DNA from 4 places in the Streptomyces sp. NPDC091272 genome. Region 3 is predicted to be linked to each of the others. Evidence: riboswitches for the same ligand, from Rfam matches in the RefSeq annotation. Region 3 holds a riboswitch; each other region holds the start of a gene.
What was found. A riboswitch is a leader RNA that binds a small molecule or an ion and turns the genes downstream of it on or off. The one in region 3 is predicted to bind cobalamin.
Positions count from the first base shown of each region.

Region 1: it holds a riboswitch for cobalamin, as region 3 does, so the genes downstream of both, ACIQM4_RS18925 (FecCD family ABC transporter permease) here and ACIQM4_RS06050 (ribonucleoside-diphosphate reductase subunit alpha) in region 3, are expected to answer to the same signal.
Region 2: it holds a riboswitch for cobalamin, as region 3 does, so the genes downstream of both, metE (5-methyltetrahydropteroyltriglutamate--homocysteine S-methyltransferase) here and ACIQM4_RS06050 (ribonucleoside-diphosphate reductase subunit alpha) in region 3, are expected to answer to the same signal.
Region 4: it holds a riboswitch for cobalamin, as region 3 does, so the genes downstream of both, ACIQM4_RS20615 (cobalamin biosynthesis protein) here and ACIQM4_RS06050 (ribonucleoside-diphosphate reductase subunit alpha) in region 3, are expected to answer to the same signal.

Region 1 covers NZ_JBIVVC010000006.1:192,454-197,387, reverse strand. Annotated here, with positions in the region: gene ACIQM4_RS18930 (winged helix DNA-binding domain-containing protein) at 1-1,176, opposite strand, end outside; cobalamin riboswitch at 1,353-1,485, shown strand; gene ACIQM4_RS18925 (FecCD family ABC transporter permease) at 1,698-2,507, shown strand; gene ACIQM4_RS18920 (ABC transporter ATP-binding protein) at 2,507-3,286, shown strand; gene ACIQM4_RS18915 (ABC transporter substrate-binding protein) at 3,307-4,359, shown strand; gene ACIQM4_RS18910 (HPP family protein) at 4,436-4,934, opposite strand, start outside.
Region 2 covers NZ_JBIVVC010000001.1:583,898-588,831, reverse strand. Annotated here, with positions in the region: gene ACIQM4_RS02280 (ion channel protein) at 1-1,102, opposite strand, end outside; cobalamin riboswitch at 1,303-1,530, shown strand; gene metE (5-methyltetrahydropteroyltriglutamate--homocysteine S-methyltransferase) at 1,688-4,006, shown strand; gene ACIQM4_RS02270 (hypothetical protein) at 4,051-4,635, opposite strand; partial or broken gene ACIQM4_RS02265 (ROK family glucokinase) at 4,878-4,934, opposite strand, start outside.
Region 3 covers NZ_JBIVVC010000002.1:274,606-279,539, reverse strand. Annotated here, with positions in the region: gene ACIQM4_RS06050 (ribonucleoside-diphosphate reductase subunit alpha) at 1-2,356, opposite strand, end outside; cobalamin riboswitch at 2,496-2,633, opposite strand; gene ACIQM4_RS06045 (GNAT family N-acetyltransferase) at 2,708-3,208, opposite strand; gene mctP (monocarboxylate uptake permease MctP) at 3,295-4,926, opposite strand; gene ACIQM4_RS06035 (DUF3311 domain-containing protein) at 4,923-4,934, opposite strand, start outside.
Region 4 covers NZ_JBIVVC010000007.1:79,528-84,461, forward strand. Annotated here, with positions in the region: gene ACIQM4_RS20605 (anion permease) at 1-1,054, shown strand, start outside; gene ACIQM4_RS20610 (hypothetical protein) at 1,068-1,289, shown strand; cobalamin riboswitch at 1,409-1,547, shown strand; gene ACIQM4_RS20615 (cobalamin biosynthesis protein) at 1,584-2,588, shown strand; gene ACIQM4_RS20620 (cobyric acid synthase) at 2,585-4,144, shown strand; gene ACIQM4_RS20625 (putative cobaltochelatase) at 4,212-4,934, shown strand, end outside.

The sequences.
Region 1 (4,934 bases), on a different contig from region 3:
CCGGGTGGTGTGCGGGTCGGGAGATTTGGCCCACCAGTGGCCGTAGCGGCTGTAGACGCGCGGCTCGCGGTCGGCCAGAAGCGCGGTCAGCGAGCTTGCCTCATCGGCGAGTTGCTCCCACTGTTCGCGCGTCAGCCGGTGGAAGGCGGTGGCCTCGATGCCGCCGTCGACGGGGCGCCACAGCCCGGCCACGTAACCGTCGACCAGCAGGGTCGGCAGTACGTCGCCGTTGTTACGGATGACCAGTCGGCGGTACTCCGACGGGATGATGCGGCTGCGGTCGGCGTACGCCAGCAGGCTGCTGTCCCACATGGCCATGAGGCGGGCCGGCGCCGGAGTGTCCTGCGCCGGGCGCGGTGCGCCGGGGAGGTCGAACAGGGCGGCGCCCGCCGGGCCTTCCAACCGCTCGACCGCGTCGCCCAGCGATTCCAGCGCCTTACGGACAGCAGTGCGTCCCGCCTGGGTGAACTGGGCGATGTCCGCCACCGTCACCGGGCCGAAACCGGCCAGGCAGCGCAGGACGAGGGCCTGCAGCGCTTGCGTCTGCGCTGCCACCGCCGTCTCCGCCGCCTCCGTCTGCCGGGCCCGCGAGCCAACGGGGGCAGGAGCCGGAGCCGGGTGCGGGTGCGCCGCCACGTACGAGGGCCGGGCCCCGAACGACCACGGTCCGCCCGACGGCACATGGACCAGCGGCGCACACGCCCGCAGCCCCCACCAGGCGCCGGCCTGCAACTCAACGCCCAGCTGCTCGCCGACCCAGGCCTCCAGCTCGGCGCCGGTGCGCGGCCGGTCCGCGAAACTCAGCAGGTCCGGTACGAGGAGATCGCAGTCGGCGGGGGTGAGACCGGTGGCCGCGAAGCGGTCGCCGAGCCGCGAGGCGCGCAGGGTCGGCCGCATCGCCTCGCGGAACACCGGGTAGTCGTCGGCCCGCACCGCGTGCAGGGTGAGCCGCAGCAGGGTCGCCTTGACCACCGAACCACGCGTGAACGCCTCGTCCAGGTCGGCGGGGTCGAAGCCGCTGATCCGGTTCCACAGGGCGAGGTACGGCGACGGCGCGTGCTGCGCCTGTAGCGCGACCACCTGTCCGACTGCCTCCTCGACGCTCAACGGCTCTCGCTGCAGCAGGAGTTGGCGGGCCAGGGTGGCGCGGTTGAGCTCGCGTGCGGTGATCTCCATGCACAGGATTGTGCCTGTTCCGCACCCCGGCGGAGCCCCTTCGCGAAAGCGGTCCCACGACAGCGGGCGCAGCACCTGCCGCGCTCCTTCCGGGAGCCGGGCCGTGGGGTCCTGCTGCGGACGACCCTGGATGCCGGCAGACACCTCGGCCGGCCCCTTCCCCCGGCGGGAGCCTGCGTGCGGACCCGTTAAGCTGCAGGCGCCCCGCGGGGGAAGTCCGGTCGAATTCCGGCGCTGACCCGCAACGGTAGGCGGAGCGAACACCACGCTCCGTGAGCCCGATTACCCGCGGCGGTGAAGGCTCCTGACAATTCGCCGTGGACTGCGAGAGGTGCTGCACAGGGCGCCCCGCGTCCCGGGCCGCTGCTTCCGGCGCGCAGCGCACGGCCCGAGGCGAAGGCGAACCGCCCGTGGCCACTTCCTCCTCCACTTCCGCCACCACCTCCGCGACGCCCCCCGAGGCCCGCACCCGTACCCGCCCAGGTGCCGGCAGTGGCGCCGGACCCGCGCCGCCACGGCGGATGTCCGTGCCGGTGCTCGTCGTCGGGCTGGGGGCAGCGCTGCTGGTCTCCCTCGTCTGCGGGGCGGGCCTCGGCGCTTCCGGGCTCGGCTGGGGCGAGGTGGTGCGGTACCTGTGGGCCGGGCTGAGCGGCGGTTCCATATCCGCCGACAAGGTCTCCGCTTACACCATCGTCTGGGAACTGCGCTTCCCGCGCGCCGTGCTGGCCGCCGTCGTCGGGGCCGGGCTGGCCGGCATCGGTGTCGCCGTGCAGGCCATGGTGCGCAACGCGCTGGCCGACCCGTTCGTCCTCGGGATCTCGTCCGGTGCGGCCGTCGGCGCCAACGCAGTGCTGCTCTTCGGGGCGCTCGGCGCGCTCGGGGTGTGGGCGCTGTCGGCCGCCGCCTTCGGGTCCGCGCTGCTCGCGATGGCGCTGGTGTACGCGATCGCCCGCACCCCGCGCGGGCTCACCCCGCTGCGGCTGGTGCTGACGGGGACCGCGCTGTACTACGGCTTCTCGGCCATCACCACGTTCATGGTCTTCGCCGCCGAACGCGGCGAGGCCGCCCGTAGCGCCATGATGTGGCTGCTCGGCAGCCTCGGCGGCGCCAGGGTCCCGCACGCCGTACGGATGCTGGTCGGCGCCGACCACCGCAGGCTGCTGGCCGTCGCCCCACCGGCGGGCGCGGTGCTGCTGGTCTGGGTGGACATCCTCTCCCGCACCCTGCTCGCGCCTGTGGAGCTCCCGGTGGGCGTGCTCACCGCCGCCGTCGGCGTGCCGTGCTTCGTCCTGCTGATGCGCCGCAACTCGTACACCTTCGGAGGCGTGTGATGCGTGTCGACATCGAGGAACTGAGCGTCGAGATCGCGGGGGCCCGGCTGGTCGAGGACGTGACGCTGCGGGCGGGCCCCGGACAGCTCGTCGGGCTCGTCGGGCCCAACGGCAGCGGCAAGTCGACCCTGCTGCGCTGCGTCTACCGGGCGCTGCGGCCCGCCGGCGGGACGGTCAGTCTCGACGGCGAGGACCTGCACGCGATGACCGCGCGCGAAGGTGCCAGGCGGCTGGCCGCGCTGCCCCAGGAGGCCGCCGCCGAGTTCGACTTCACTGTCGCCGAGGTGGTGGCAATGGGACGGCTGCCGCACCAGCGGTCGGTGGCCCGCGCCACCGACGAGGACCGGCAGGTCTGCGCAACCGCGCTGGCCGAGGTCGGCGCCGCCCACCTCGCGGAGCGCGGCTTCCTCACCCTCTCCGGGGGCGAGAAGCAGCGCGTACTGATCGCCCGCGCGCTCGCCCAGCAGCCCCGCGTGCTCGTCCTCGACGAACCCACCAACCACCTCGACATCGCCCAGCAGCTCGACGTGCTGGCGCTGGTGCGCGGCAGCGGGCTGACCGTGCTCACCGCACTGCACGACCTCAACCTCGCGGCGCTCCACTGCGACCTGCTGTACGTCATCGAGGCGGGCCGCATCGTGGCCCACGGCGCACCGCACGACGTGCTCACGCCCGAGCTGCTCGCGGACGTCTTCGGCGTACGGGCGCACCGGGTGCCGCACCCCGAGTCCGGCGCCGTACAGCTGCTGTTCGACCGCCTTCTGCCCGCCACCTCCTGAACCTGAACGGACCCGCCCCCATGCGCAAGCCCCCGCGTCATTCCGTACGCCCCGCCGTCCTCGCACTCGCCCTCGCGACGGCCGCCGCCCTCACCGGCTGCGGCGCTCAGGTCACCCCGGCCGCCGGGGGCCAGGACGGCAGGGCCGCCGCCGGCTCCCACTACCCGGTGACCGTGGAGAACTGCGGCGAGCAGAAGACCTACACCAAGGCCCCGCAGCGCGTGGTCACCAACGACGTCGGCATCACCGAGATCATGTTCGCCCTCGGCCTGGAGAAGCACATGGCCGGCTTCGTGATGCCCGACGACAAGGGCGACCTCGCCTCGGTCCCCTGGAGCTCCGGCTACGACAAGGTCAAGTGGCTCTCGAAGAAGCAGATCAACAAGGAGATGGCCCTCGACGCCCGCGCCGACCTCGTCTTCGCGGGCTGGAACTACGGCTTCAACGAGGGCGAGGGATTCACCCCCGCCGACCTGAAGAAGGTCGGCATCGACTCCTACCTCCTGAGCGAGTCCTGCCGCAACGGACGGGGCGGCACCGCCCGCGGCGTGATGCCCCCGCTCGACGCGCTCTACACCGACCTGCTCAACCTGGGGAAGGTCTTCGACGTCGAGGACCGTGCCGAGGCCCTCGTCACGAAGTTCCGCAAGCAGGTGGCCGACGCGCAGGCCGGGGCGCTCAAGGGGGCCGACCGGCCGCGGGTCTTCCTGTACGACGGCGGCCAGGACAAGCCGTTCACGTCCGGCCTGTACGCCGCGCCCCACGACATCATCACCAGGGCGGGCGGCGACCACGTGATGAAGGACCTCAAGGACAGCTGGGCGACGGTGGGCTGGGAGACCGTGGTGGAACGGGACCCTGAGGTGATCGTGATCAACGACTACGGTGACACGACCGCCGAGCAGAAGCGGAAGTTCCTGAAGTCGTACCCGCCGCTCGCACAGGTCTCGGCGGTCAAGAACGACAGGATCGTCGTCCTCGACTACGCGGACCTGGTGGAGAGCCCGCGCAACCCCGCGGCCGTCGCCTCGCTCGCCGCGGACCTCAAGAGGCTCCGGGTGACCCGCTCCTGAGCCCGCCCGCCCGCGCGACGACGGCGGCTCACCACCGGTAGATCTCACCACCGGTAGATCTCACCACCAGTAGTTCTCACCACCAGTAGACGGGGTACTTCGGAGCGCCGCGCCGCAGCCGGGAGGCGACGTACTCGGTCAGCACCATCAGTACCGCGGCCCCGAGCAGCAGCGGTACGAACCGCCCCGGGGCCGGTGTCTGCAGCACGATGACCACGGCGGTGGCGCACGCGGGAGAGTGCGGGGTGCGGCCGATCGTCATCAGCGCCAGGGTCACCCCGGCCGCCACGGCCGCCGCCCAGGCGCTGCTGCCCATCGCCGCCAGCGTGCCGTAACCGGCCACGACCGCCAGCAGATGGCTGACGACCACGCTGCGCGGCTGGGCCAGCGGCATGGTCGGCGCGCTGTGCACGAGGGCGGCGCTGGCGGCGAGCGAGGGTATGAGCACGGGCTCGTGGATCGCCGCCCCTATCGCCACGAGGCCCAGCAGAAGCGCGGTGGCGACGCCCACGGTGTGCAGTGCGGCGGCCGGCGCGGGCCGGGCGGGGGCCTGGCCCGCGATCTTCCGACGGCGG
Region 2 (4,934 bases), on a different contig from region 3:
AGGGGTGCACGCCCGGCACGAGCGCGTGCACGCAGAGACCGAACGCGGCGCCGACGAACACGGCCGGAAAGATCCGTCCGCCCCGGAACCCACAGGCCGCCGCGACCAGCAGCGCCACCAGCTTCACCACCGCGAGCCCGGCGAACTGTCCGGCCGACCGGCCGTCCGGGTCCGCAGCAAGCTCGCCGACCTCGTGCAGCCCCTTGAACAGGGTGAGCTGCCCGCCCAGTGCGCCGAGCAGGCCGAGTACGAGCCCGCCGAGCGGCAGCATCAGCATCGGGTGCCGCAGGCTCCCGAAGGCGCGGTGCACGTAGGGGAAGAGGAGGACGGCGACCATGCCGAGCACCGCGGCGGCGCAGGCGACCACGATCGCGGCCAGCAGGTCGCCCCAATCCGGCCGGCCGAAGGGCGGGAGGCCCAGGTCGAAGGAGGGCGAGGCGAGCAGGGTCGTCGTCAGCGACCCTGCCGCCGCGGCGAGCAACGGGCCGAAGAGGTTGTCCCACAGGGAACCCTTCACCGGCATGGGCCGCCCCGCCAGCGCCTCGGAGACCACGAGCGCGGCGGCGACCGGGGTACCGAAGAGGGCGCCGAGTGTCGCCGCGGTGGCGAGCGACATCCACAGCTGACCCGGAGCTCCCGGCAGCGCCTTGGTGCCGAGCCAGAAGGCGAGCGCCACGTTGGCGGCGATGATCGGGTTCTCCGGGCCGAGGCTCGGACCTCCGGCGAGCATCAGGGCGTTGGCGACCAGCAGCCCCGGCACCACGTAGGGCCGCAGCGGTTCCTCCTCGCCGAGACCGAGCGTGGCCGGGTCGGGGCCCGCTCCTCCGGGCGCTTTCCACACGACGAGCCCGACCAGCACACCGGTGGAGGTGAGCATCACGATCATCCACAGCGCCGAGTACCCGCCGATGCCGAGCGCGTCGGGCAGATCCGTCCAGAGGACCTCCTGAAGTTCCTCGGCGAGCGCGCTGACCGCGAGGAAGAGCAGGCTGCAACCGACGCCCACCACGAGCGCGGGCACCACGAGGGGCAGCAGGGTGCGGGCGGAGACTGCGGGCGGGACCGGGGGCGGGGGCGGCGTGACATCGGCTGAGGTGCTCACCGCGTCACCCTATTTGCAGGCATTTCAACTGGATTGTTCTTTGTGGGTGTTTCACAGGGCTTTCCTCCGCCGGGGCCGCCGGGGCAGGTACCCCCCGCGCCCGTACCGTCACGCGATCCCCCCCGTACCGTCACGCGATCCGTGTCCGATGTCACGGTCCGCCGTGTGGACCGCGGTGACCGTCGGGGCCGCGGGCGCCTAGGGTGTCGGGTGCAACTGGTTCGCCCTGCCCGCCAGGCAGGCGCGTCGCAAGAGGGAACCCGGTGGGAATCCGGGACTGCCCCGCAGCGGTGAGTGGGAACGACCGCCGTCATACGCACTGGGTCCGGCCAAGGACCTGGGAAGCGACGGCCAGTAGGAACCTGCCGGAGCAACACCGGCAGAAGTGCCCGCGAGTCCGAAGACCTGCCCGTTGCCCGTACGCGACCCCTCGCGTACGGACATCCCGGTGACCTCGTGGGCGGGTCGGCGTACACATCAGGCGAAGGACCGCGCCCGTCGCGCGCCTTTGCCCGGTTCCGTCACCCTTCGCGTCCGTGATCCGTCTCCGGGATTCTCAGGAGTCATCTCGCGAAGGAGATTTCCGTGACAGCGAAGTCCGCAGCAGCGGCAGCACGGTCCACCGTGTACGGCTACCCCCGCCAGGGCGGCAACCGGGAGCTGAAGAAGGCCGTCGAGGGCTACTGGAAGGGCAAGGTCACCGCCGACGCCCTCCGGGAGAGCGCACGGGAGCTGCGCCGCACCAACTGGCGGCAGCTGGCCGAGGCCGGCCTCCACGAGGTGCCCACCGGTGACTTCTCGTACTACGACCACGTCCTGGACACCAGTGTCATGGTCGGCGCCGTCCCCGCCCGCCACCGTGCGGCCGTCGAAGCCGACGTGCTGGACGGGTACTTCGCCATGGCCCGCGGCAACCAGGACGTGGCACCCCTGGAGATGACCAAGTGGTTCGACACCAACTACCACTACCTGGTGCCCGAGTTGGGGCCCGGCACGGTCTTCACTGCGGACTCCACCAAGCAGGTCGCCGAGTTCCAGGAGGCTCTCGCGCTCGGTCACGACGCGCGGCCCGTACTCGTCGGCCCCGTCACCTATCTGCTGCTGGCCAAGCCCGCTCCCGGCGTGGCCGCCGACTTCGAACCGCTGACCCTGCTCGACCGGCTGCTCCCGGTGTACGCCGAGGTGCTCGCCGACCTGCGGGCGGCCGGGGCGCAGTGGGTGCAGCTGGACGAGCCGGCGCTGGTCCAGGACCGCGCCCCCGCCGAGCTGAGCGCGGCCGAGCGCGCCTACCGCGACCTGGGCGCTCTCACCGACCGGCCGCTGCTGCTCGTCGCCTCGTACTTCGACCGGCTCGGCGACGCCCTGCCGGTACTCGCCAAGGCCCCGGTCGAGGGTCTCGCACTGGACTTCACCGGTCCCGCGGCGGCCAACCTGGAGGCGCTGGCCGCCGTCGGCGGGCTGCCTGGCAAGCGTCTCGTCGCAGGTGTCGTCGACGGCCGCAACATCTGGATCAACGACTTCGAGAAGTCGCTGGCCACCCTCGGTACCCTGCTCGGCCTCGCCGGGCGGGTCGACGTGGCCGCCTCCTGCTCGTTGCTGCACGTCCCGCTGGACGCCGCCGCCGAGCGCGACGTCGACCCGCAGATCCTGCGCTGGCTGGCCTTCGCCCGGCAGAAGAGCGCCGAGATCGTCACCCTGACCAAGGGGCTGGCCCAGGGCACCGCGGCAATCACCGCGGAACTCGCGGTCAACCGGGCCGACCTGGCCTCCCGCGCCCACTCCCCCATCACCCGCGACCCGGCGGTACGGTCCCGGGTTGCCGCCGTCACCGGCGCGGACGGCCGGCGTTCGGCGCCGTACGAGGAGCGGGCCGCGGCCCAGCGCGCCGCGCTCGGCCTGCCGCTGCTCCCGACGACCACGATCGGCTCGTTCCCGCAGACCACCGAGTTGCGGGCGGCCCGCGCCGACCTCAGGACCGGGCGCATCGACACGGCGGGCTACGAGGAGCGCATCGAGGCGGAGATCCGGGACGTCCTGGCCTTCCAGGAGAAGGCCGGCATCGACGTCCTCGTGCACGGCGAACCCGAGCGCAACGACATGGTGCAGTACTTCGCCGAGCAGCTGACGGGATATCTGGCCACCCAGCACGGCTGGGTCCAGTCGTACGGCACCCGCTACGTGCGCCCGCCGGTACTCGCCGGTGACATCTCCCGTCCGGAGCCGATGACGGTGCGCTGGACGAGTTACGCGAACTCCCTCACCGACCGCCCGGTCAAGGGGATGCTGACCGGTCCCGTGACGATGCTCGCCTGGTCGTTCGTACGGGACGACCAGCCGCTCGGCGACACCGCACGCCAGGTCGCCCTGGCCCTGCGGGACGAGGTCGGGGACCTGGAGGCCGCCGGCACCTCGGTCATCCAGGTCGACGAGCCGGCGCTCCGCGAGACCCTGCCGCTTCGTGCCGCCGACCACACCGCGTACCTGGCCTGGGCGACGGAGTCCTTCCGGCTGAGCACCGGCGGGGTACGCGCAGAGACCCAGATCCACACCCACATGTGCTACGCGGAGTTCGGTGACATCGTCCAGGCCATCGACGACCTCGACGCGGACGTCATCAGCCTGGAGGCGGCGCGCTCGCACATGCAGGTCGCCAGGGAGCTGGCCGCGCACGGCTACCCGCGCGAGGCGGGTCCCGGTGTCTACGACATCCACTCGCCGCGCGTCCCCTCCGCGCAGGAGGCGGCGGACCTCCTGCGCAAGGGCCTTGAGGCCATTCCGGCGGAGCGGCTGTGGGTCAACCCGGACTGCGGTCTGAAGACCCGCGGCTGGCCCGAGACCCGGGCCTCGCTGGAGAACCTGGTGACCGCGGCCCGCACCGTGCGCTCGGAACTCTCCGGGTCCTGATCCGCGGAGCGGGCCCCTGGCGGGCCGGGTCCTTCCCGGTCCGCTCAGGGACTCGCGGTGGAGACCGCGTACACCCAGGGGCGCTCGGGGACGGTGCGGTCGACCGTGATGTCCAGGGTGGGCAGCGGGGCCTTCTGCCGGTAGGTCAGGCCCGACCACTTGCGGCCGGGGGTGAAGACCCAGCCGACGGTGGTCCGGTCGTGCTCGCGGATGCTGACCGTGCCCTCCTTGAGGGCGCCGGCCGAGGTGCCCACGTCCTTGAGGAAGGTGTCGAGGTCCGCGGGGGTGGTGGCGAACCGGACGTGCATCCGGCTGGTCTTCCAGTTGTTGGTCTCGTAGTACGCGAGGTTCTGGGCCATCAGCGGGATCGGCAGGTGGTAGATCCGTCGCTGCACCTGGGAGGGCCAGCCGACGGTGAGGCCCCCCGCCGCGGCCTCGCGCTCCTTGTTGCGGCCGCTGTCGCGGCTCTGTTCGGCGGAGACGAGCAGATAGCCGGCCGGGATGCCGATGAGCAGCACGATGATGACCGCGGTGACCGTACGCCGCACGATCACCCGGCGGCGGCTCTCCGGCGGCCGGTTCCCGCGGCCGTCGGGGGGCGGGCTCTGGTGCGGGATCGTGGAGGTCATCGGGTGGTTCCCTGTGCGCCGTGGGCGCTGTCGGTGCCGGGTGCGCGAGGGGCTGCGCGGGTGGCGGGGCCCTGCTCGGGGGCGGGCCCGGCGGGCATGGTCGGTTCGGCCTCGCGGGCCTGCCCGGGTCCTGCGACCGGTCCGGCCGCCGGGGCCGGTCCCGCCGCGGGGGCCTTCTCCGCCGCGGGGGCCTGGTCCGCCGCGGGAGCCTGGTCCGCCGCGGGAGCCTGCTCCGCCGGAGCCGGGGCCTGCCTCGGTTCCGAGGTGGCGGTGCGGATCACCTGCGCGTAGCGCTCGTA
Region 3 (4,934 bases):
GCGCCTCGGCGTCGGTCACCTGCTGCACGGGGATGGTGGCGGTGGGGGCCGGGGCCGCGGCGGAAGCCTGCGAGCCGGCGGCGCGCGCGATCCGGGTGGCCGGGCGCGAGCGCAGGTAGTACGTCGTCTTCAGCCCCTTCTTCCAGGCGTACGCGTACATCGAGCTGAGCTTGCCGATGGTGGGCGTTTCCAGGAAGAGGTTCAGGGACTGCGACTGGTCGAGGTACGGGGTGCGGGCGGCGGCCATGTCGATCAGGCCGCGCTGCGGGATCTCCCAGGCGGTGCGGTACAGGTCGCGGACCTCGGCCGGGATCCAGTTGAACCCCTGGACCGAGCCGGACGCCTCGCGCAGCGCCTCGCGGGTCTGCGCGTCCCAGACGCCGAGCGCCTTCAGGTCGCGGACCAGGTAGGAGTTGACCTGGAGGAACTCGCCGGAGAGGGTCTCGCGCTTGAAGAGGTTGGAGACCTGCGGCTCGATGCACTCGTACACACCGGCGATCGAGGCGATGGTGGCCGTCGGCGCGATGGCGAGCAGGAGCGAGTTGCGCATGCCGGTCCTGGCGATGCGGGCGCGCAGGGCCTCCCAGCGCTCCGGCCAGGAGAACTCGACACCGTAGTGGTCGGGGTGCAGCACGCCGCGGGCGGTGCGGGTCTTCTCCCAGGCGGGCAGCGGGCCGGAGCGCTCGGCGAGGTCGCAGGACGCCTCGTACGCGGCCAGCATGATCCGCTCGGCGATCCTCGTGGAGAGCGCGGCGGCCTCGGGGGAGTCGAACGGCAGCTTCAGCTGGAAGAAGACGTCCTGGAGGCCCATCGCGCCCAGGCCGACCGGGCGCCACCTGGAGTTGGAGTTCCCGGCCTGCTCGGTCGGGTAGAAGTTGATGTCCACCACGCGGTCGAGGAAGGTGACGGCCGTACGGACGGTCTCGTCCAGGCGGTCCCAGTCGATGCTGCCGGCCTCGGTGTCGACGAAGGCACCCAGGTTGACCGAACCGAGGTTGCAGACGGCCGTCTCGCCGTCGTTCGTCACTTCGAGGATCTCGGTGCACAGGTTGGAGGAGTGGACCGTGTGGCCCGGCTCCGCCGTCTGGTTGGCGGTCCGGTTGGAGGCGTCCTTGAAGGTGATCCAGCCGTTGCCGGTCTGCGCGAGGGTGCGCATCATGCGGCCGTACAGCTCACGGGCGGGCATCGACTTCTTGGCCAGCCCCGCCGCCTCGGCCTTGCGGTACGCGGCGTCGAACTCCCCGCCCCACAGGTCGACCAACTCGGGGACGTCGGCGGGTGAGAACAGCGACCAGCTGCCGTCCTGGTCGACGCGGCGCATGAACTCGTCCGGGATCCAGTGGGCGAGGTTCAGGTTGTGGGTGCGGCGGGCGTCCTCGCCGGTGTTGTCGCGCAGCTCCAGGAACTCCTCGACGTCCGCGTGCCAGGTCTCCAGGTAGACGGCGGCGGCGCCCTTGCGGCGGCCGCCCTGGTTCACCGCGGCGACCGAGGCGTCCAGGGTCTTCAGGAACGGCACGATGCCGTTGGAGTGCCCGTTGGTGCCGCGGATCAGTGAACCGCGGGCGCGGATGCGGGAGTACGAGAGGCCGATGCCGCCGGCGTGCTTGGAGAGGCGGGCGACCTGGTGGTAGCGGTCGTAGATCGAGTCCAGCTCGTCCATCGGCGAGTCGAGGAGGTAGCAGGACGACATCTGCGGGTGGCGGGTGCCGGAGTTGAAGAGCGTCGGCGAGGACGGGAGGTAGTCCAGCCGGCTCATCAGCCGGTAGAGCGAGGCGACCTCGGCCAGTGCCCGCGTGCTGTCGTCCTCGGCGAGGCCGGAGGCCACGCGCAGCATGAAGTGCTGCGGGGTCTCGACGACCTGGCGGGTGATCGGGTGGCGGAGCAGGTAGCGGCTGTAGACGGTACGCAGACCGAAGTACTCGAAGCGGTCGTCGCCTTCCAGGTCGACCAGCTCGTCCAGCGCGGCCGCGTGCCGGGTGACGAAGTCGGCCGTGCGGTCCGCGATGAGCCCTTCGCGGTGACCGACGGAGACGGACTCCGAGAAGCAGTTCACGCCCTGGGTGGCCGCCTCGTCCCGGATCGTACGGGCGAGGAGACGGGCCGCGAGGCGCGAGTAGGCGGGGTCCTCGGAGATCAGGCCCGCGGCGGCCTCGGTGGCGAGCGACCTGAGCTCCGCGGCGTCCGAACGGGCGTTGCGCCCACGCAGGGCGGCGGCGGCGACCCGGCCGGGGTCGGTGTCGGGCAGGTCGGCGGTCAGGTCGGTCAGGGTGCGCAGGAGCGCGGTCCCGGGCGCGTCCTGGTTTCCTTCGTTGCCCTGTACTGCCTGGGCGGCCGGATCGACTGGCGCGATGGTCACGTGGGGGCTCTCCCTCGCTCGGCGCTGGGCCTGCGGCGGAGGGGGCGCGCGAGCGCACGGCACCCCGGAAAAGGGCACGCGTCGCCTGGCGTCCACCGGCCCAACCGCGAGACCCGGACGTATCGGTGTCCGGTTCGGTCGAGCCGGACGCGCTGTCGGCAGGTCCTCGGACTTGGCGGTACGCAAAAGCGCACATGACACACCGTTGCGGGACAGTTCCGGATTCGCACCGGATTTCCCTGCGGCGACAGCGAGCACGAGCATACATGTGGTGGGTGCTGGACGAAGACCCCACCACATCTAGTGTCGCGAGTCGCGAGACTTCATATGCGCAAGCGGTTCAGAAGGGGCTCAGAGGGGCCGTTCGTAGGTGAACAGGGTCAGTCCAGGCACCGGGTCCCAGTCCCGCTCCGGGGTGCGTACGAAGCCCAGCCGCTCGTAGATCCGATGTGCGCCGCGCATGGCCGGCTGGGTGGACATCACCACCCGTACGACGCCCTCCTCCGCCCTCGCACGGGCGACGCAGGCGCGGACGAGCGCCTCGCCTGCGCCGCGGCCCCTGGCCCGGCGGGCGACCGCGAGCATCCGGAACTCGGCCTCGCCGGGGCCGGCGATGTCCTGCATCGGGCTGCCCTGCGGGGCGTAGGTGACGGTGCCGAGGAGCGTGCCCTCGGGGTCGGTGGCCACCAGCAGTTCGGCGTGGGCGGCGCGGGTGGCGGCGTCCCGCAGCACGGGCAGGTAGTCGTCCTCCTCGCCGTAGGTGAGGAGGCCGTCGTCCAGGTAGGCGCGGGCGGTGAGTTCGCCCACCTCGGTGTGTTCGGCGGGTCGGGCGGGCCGGATTGCAATGTCCATGGGGGGAGTGTGCAACGACGAGGGCCCGGCGCCCACCCCGTTCCGAGGGGTGGAGCGCCGGGCCGCACGCGCTGTGCCTGAGCGGGTCAGTGACCGCCGGGGGCGCCCGCCGTGGCCGGCGGCAGCTCGACCTTGACGCCCGGGTCGCCCGCGTCCGCCGTGTAGTCGGACGGGCTGGTCTCGTCGATGCCGTCGGGGGCCTTGAGGGCCCGCAGGACGAAGGTGAGCACCACGGTGACCAGGACGTTCAGCAGGAACGCGGTGAGGCCGATGTAGCCGATCTCGCCGATGCCCGGGATCGCGGCGTTGGAGCCGCCGAAGTGCTTCTGGGTGGGCGAGGCGACGCCGTAGGCGGCCAGCGTGCCGTAGACCATGCCGACGGCCCAGCCGGCCAGCAGCGCCCAGCGGTGGAACCAGCGGGTGAACAGGCCGCCGACCAGTGCGGGCATCGTCTGCAGGATCCAGATGCCGCCCAGCAGCTGGAAGTTGATCGCGACCGTCTTGTCCATGGTGAGGACGAAGACGAGCGCGCCCACCTTCACCAGCAGCGAGACCAGCTTGGAGACCTTGGTCTCCTGCGCCGGGGTCGCGTCCGGCTTGATGAAGTCCTTGTAGATGTTGCGGGTGAAGAGGTTCGCGGCGGCGATCGACATGATGGCCGCCGGGACGAGTGCGCCGATGCCGATCGCGGCGAAGGCGACGCCGGTGAACCAGTCGGGGAACATGTTCTCGAACAGCTGCGGGATCGCCAACTGGCCGTTCTTCACCTTGATCCCGGCGGCGATCGCCATGAACCCGAGTATCGCGAGCAGTCCCAGCATCAGCGAGTACAGCGGCAGGATGGTGGTGTTGCGGCGGATCACGTTGCGGCTCTTGGAGGAGAGCGTGGCGGTGATCGAGTGCGGATACATGAAGAGCGCGAGCGCGGAGCCGAGGGCCAGGGTCGCGTAGGTCCACTGACCGGTGTGGCCCGGGGTTAGCGCGCCGGTCGGCTTGCCGTCCGCGCCCGGGGTGCTGAACTTCTCCTGGGCCGCCGAGAAGATGGCGTCGAAGCCACCGAGCTTGATCGGGATGTAGATGATCGCGACGACGATGACCAGGTAGATCAGTCCGTCCTTCACGAACGCGATCAGTGCGGGCGCGCGCAGGCCCGAGGAGTAGGTGTACGCGGCGAGCACCGCGAACGCGATCAGCAGCGGCAGGTCCTTGATGAACCAGTGCGTGGACTCGGTGCCGCCGATGCCCATCACGTCCAGGACGGCCTGGATTCCGACCAGTTGGAGCGCGATGTAGGGCATGGTGGCGAGGATGCCGGTGACCGCGACGGCCAGCGACAGGCCCTTGGAGCCGAACCGGCCGCGGACGAAGTCCGAGGTGGTGACGTAGCCGTGCTTGTGCGACACCGACCAGAGCCGGGGCAGGAAGGTGAAGATCAGCGGGTAGACGAGGATCGTGTACGGGACGGCGAAGAAGCCGGCCGCCCCCGCCGCGTAGACGGCTGCCGGTACGGCCACGAAGGTGTAGGCCGTGTAGAGGTCGCCGCCGAGCAGGAACCAGGTGACCCAGGTGCCGAACGACCGTCCGCCCAGGCCCCATTCGTCGAGGCTCTGCTCGTTCTCGGCCTTGCGCCAGCGCGCGGCCATGAAGCCCATGACCGTGACGGCCAGGAAGAAGAAGATGAAGACGGCGAGTGCGACGCCGTTCACGCCGTCGTTCACTTGGACGC
Region 4 (4,934 bases), on a different contig from region 3:
CTCCGGCGGGCTCATCAACGAGAGCGGCATCACGACGGAAGTGATCTTCGCGGCGCTGGTCGGCGCCATCCTCTGGAACCTGTTGACCTGGCTGATCGGTCTGCCGTCCAGTTCCTCCCACGCACTCTTCGGCGGCCTCATCGGCGCCACCTTGATGTCGGTGGGTACCTCGGGGGTCAACGGCAGCGTCGTCATCACCAAGGTGCTGCTGCCCGCGATCGCCGCGCCGCTGGTGGCCGGCGTCGCCGCGTACCTCGCCACGAAGCTCACCTTCAAGCTGGCGTCCAGGACCGACGAGAAGGCCACCGCCAAGGGTTACCGCGCGGGCCAGATCGCCTCCGCCGGCCTCGTCTCCCTCGCGCACGGCACCAACGACGCCCAGAAGACGATGGGTGTCATCACCCTGGCCCTGGTCACCGGAAACGTGCTGGCCCCCGGCTCCAACCCGCCCCTGTGGGTCATCGTCTCGGCCGGTGTGGCCATCGCCGCCGGTACGTACCTGGGCGGCTGGCGCATCATCCGCACCATGGGCAAGGGCCTCACCGACCTCCGTCCGCCGCAGGGCTTCGCCGCCCAGACCGGCGCCGCGACGGTCATCCTGGCCTCCTCGCACCTCGGCTTCTCCCTCTCCACCACCCAGGTCTGCTCCGGCTCCGTGATGGGCGCGGGCCTCGGCCGCAAGGGCGGCGTGGTCCGCTGGTCGACCGCGACCCGGATGTTCGTCGCCTGGGGCCTGACGCTGCCCGCCGCGGGTCTGGTCGCCGCCGCCGCGGAGTTCCTGACGGGTCAGGGCGCCTGGGGCGTCACCGCCGTGGCCGTCCTGCTGGTCGCGGGCTCGGGTGTGATCTGGGCCCTGTCGCGCCGCAAGCCGGTCGACCACACCAACGTCACCGCCGACGACCTGGAGACGTCCGGCGAGCCCGCGGGCGTCGTCACCGCCGCCGTCGCCGCGGTCACCCCGCCCCCGGCCGGTGTCCTGCTGCACGACACGGACGACATAAAGGCCACCCTCCACTCCCCCGCCGAGGCGGCCCGCCCGGCCGCATCGGTCTAAGGACGCACACGACATGAACATCGACTGGGCAGCTCTCGGCACCGTCTTCGGCGTCAGCCTCGTGGCCACCGTGGGCCTGGTGGGCCTGTTCACCCTCGGCATCGTGGGGCTCTCCAAGCAGGAGGGCGCCACCGCCTCGGGCGGCTCCGCGACCGTGGCACGTACCGGCGCCTACGCCTGCTTCGCGCTCTGCGCGGCGGCCGTGGCATACGGAATCTTCCTGATCGTCGCCTGATCCTCGCTCCGCCCCCGCCGCCCCGTGCCTCGTGCGCGGGGCGGTTCTGCGTGCGCCCCCGGGCGGGCCGGTGCACGCGGGGAGCGCCGCAGGTCAACCCCAGGTTGACGGCTGTTCGCGGAGCGTGGTGGACTGCCGGAGCCAATACGGCGGCATGGAGAGGAAGCCGGTGCGAATCCGGCGCGGTCCCGCCACTGTCACGTACGTCCCGCGAGGGCCGTACGGAAGCCAGGAACTCCCAGCCGCTCGTCACGTCGAACCAGGGCGCGGACCCTGAGTTAAGGACACATCGCCATGCCCGGCTGCGGAACCCGCGGTCCAGCCGCCCCCTGCCCGAGTCCCGCCCGCGTCTTCGCGTACGGCGCCGCCGCCGGACTCCTCGGCGACCTGCTGCTCGGCGACCCCCGCAGGGGCCATCCCGTCGCCGCCTTCGGGCGGGCCGCAGCCGCGGTCGAGCGGGCGCTGTGGCGCGACCACCGCGGCCGGGGCGCCCTGCACACCCTGCTCTGCGTGGGCGGGGCCACGGGCGCCGCCGCGCTCGCCGCGCGCGCCGTGCGCCGCTCGCCCGCCGCGTCCGTCGCCCTGACCGCCGCCGTCACCTGGTCGGTCGTCGGTGGTACGTCGCTGGGGCGGGAGGCCCGCGCGGTCGGCGGGGCCCTGGCCGCGGGGGACCTCGACGTCGCCCGCGAGCGGCTGCCGCACCTGTGCGGGCGCGACCCGCAGGCCCTGGACGGACAGCAGATGGCGCGCGCCGTCGTGGAGTCGGTCGCCGAGAACACCTCGGACGCGGTGGTGGGCGCGCTGGTGTGGGGCGCGGTCGCCGGCGTGCCGGGGCTGGTGGCCTTCCGGGCGGTGAACACCCTGGACGCGATGGTCGGCCACAGGTCGCCGCACCATCTGCGGTACGGGTGGGCATCGGCGCGCCTCGACGACCTCGCGGGCTGGCCCGGCGCCCGGCTGACGGCCGCGCTGGCCGTGCTCGCGGGGGGTGACCCCCGGGGCGCTTTGCGGGCATGGCGCGCGGACGCCGCACACCACCCGAGCCCCAACGCGGGCCCGGTGGAGGCCTCGTTCGCGGGCGCCCTGGGCGTCACCCTCGGCGGCACGCTCTCCTACGCGGGCCGGGTGGAGCACCGTGCGGTGCTGAACGGGAAGAGCGGGCGTCCCGTGGACGTACCGGACATCGAGCGTGCGGTGCGGCTGTCGCGCCGGGTGAATCTGCTGGCGTTGGCCGTGTGCGCGGCGGGCCGGCTGGCCGCTTCGTACGGGCACGCGTACGTGAAGGGACGTAACTCATGAGCGGTGGCGGGCTGCTGGTCGCGGGGACCACGTCGGACGCGGGCAAGAGCGTGGTCACGGCGGGGATCTGCCGGTGGCTGGTGCGCCAAGGGGTGAAGGTCGCCCCGTTCAAGGCGCAGAACATGTCGCTGAACTCCTTCGTGACCCGTGAGGGCGCGGAGATCGGGCGCGCCCAGGCGATGCAGGCACAGGCCGCGCGGGTCGAGCCGAGCGCCCTGATGAACCCGGTGCTGCTCAAACCGGGCAGCGACAGGTCGAGTCAGGTGGTGCTGCTCGGCAAGCCGGTCGGCGAGATGAGCGCCCGCGGCTTCTTCGGCACGGCGGGCGGCAGGACGTACGGCAAGGGCGTGCAGGGCGGGCACCGCGAGGCGCTGCTCGGGACGGTCACCGAGTGCCTGGCCGAACTGCGCGACCAGTACGACGCGGTGATCTGCGAGGGCGCCGGAAGCCCGGCGGAGATCAATCTGCGCCGTACCGACATCGTGAACATGGGGATCGCACGGGCCGCGGACTTCCCGGTGGTGGTGGTCGGGGACATCGACCGCGGGGGCGTCTTCGCGTCGTTCTTCGGCACCACCGCGCTGCTCGCGCGGGAGGACCAGCGGCTGGTGGCGGGCTACCTGGTGAACAAGTTCCGGGGTGATGTCTCGCTCCTGGAGCCTGGCCTGGAGATGCTGGAGGACCTGACCGGGCGCAGGACGTACGGCGTGCTGCCGTTCGCGCACGGGCTCGGCATCGACGAGGAGGACGGCCTGCGGGTGTCGCTGCGCGGTGCGGTGCGCGAGTCCGTGGTGGCGCCGCCGGTCGGCGAGGACGTGCTGCGGGTCGCGGTGTGCGCGGTGCCGCTGATGTCCAACTTCACCGACGTGGACGCGCTGGCCGCCGAACCGGGTGTGGTCGTGCGGTTCGTGGACCGCGCGGAGGAGCTGGCCGACGCGGACCTGGTGGTCGTGCCCGGCACCCGCGGCACGGTGGGGGCGCTGCGGTGGCTGCGGGAGCGCGGCCTCGCGGACGCGCTGCTGCGGCGGGCCGCCGAGGGGCTGCCGGTGCTGGGGATCTGCGGCGGGTACCAGCTGCTCGGCACCCGCATCGAGGACGAGGTCGAGTCGCGCGCCGGGGTGGTCGAGGGGCTGGGCCTGCTGCCGGTACGGGTGCGCTTCGCCCGCGAGAAGACGCTCACCCGGCCGGTGGGCGAGGCGCTCGGCGAGGCCGTCGAGGCGTACGAGATCCATCACGGGGTGGCCGAGGTCCTCGGTGGGGAAGCCTTCCTGGACGGGTGCCGGGTGGGCGCCGTGTGGGGGACGCACTGGCACGGGTCGCTGGAGAGCGACGGGTTCCGGCGGGCCTTCCTGCGGGAGGTCGCGACGGCTGCGGGCCGGCGTTTCGTACCGGCACCGGACACGAGCTTCGAGGCCCTGCGCGAGGAGCAGCTGGACAGGCTCGGCGATCTGATCGAGGAACACGCGGACACGGACGGGTTGTGGCGGCTCATCGAGTCGGGCGCCCCGGCCGGCCTGCCGTTCGTGCCGCCGGGGGCGCCCGAGGGGCGCGGATGAGAAGTGCCGTACGCGCCACGCGAGTTGTGGCTGTGACAGCTGTGCCAGGAACCACTATGGAGGTCGCATGAGTACGCCCTACCCCTTCACCGCCCTCGTCGGACAGGACGACCTGCGGCTCGGGCTGCTGCTCAACGCCGTGTCTCCCGCCGTGGGCGGTGTGCTCGTGCGCGGCGAGAAGGGCACCGCCAAGTCCACCGCCGTGCGCGCGCTGGCGGCGCTGATGCCGCGGGTGAGCGTGGTCGACGGGTGCCGGTTCTCCTGCGACCCCGGGGCGCCGGACCCGGCCTGCCCCGACGGACCGCACCAGGAGGCCGGCGGCGTGTCGCGTGACGCGCGGATGGTGGAGCTGCCCGTCGGCGCGTCCGAGGACCGGCTGGTGGGCGCACTCGACATCGAACGGGCGCTGGCCGACGGCGTGAAGGCGTTCGAGCCGGGGCTGCTGGCCGACGCGCACCGCGGGATCCTGTACGTGGACGAGGTCAACCTCCTGCACGACCACCTCGTCGACCTGCTGCTCGACGCCGCCGCCATGGGCGCGTCGTACGTGGAGCGCGAGGGCGTGTCCGTGCGGCACGCGGCGAGGTTCCTGCTGGTCGGCACGATGAACCCGGAGGAGGGCGAGCTGCGGCCGCAGCTGCTCGACCGGTTCGGGCTGACCGTGGAGGTGGCCGCCTCCCGCGACACCGACCAGCGGGTGGAGGTCGTCAGGCGCCGCCTGGCGTACGACGACGACCCGGCCGCCTTCGCCGCCAAGTGGGCCGGCGAGGAGGGCGTCCTGCGGGAGCGG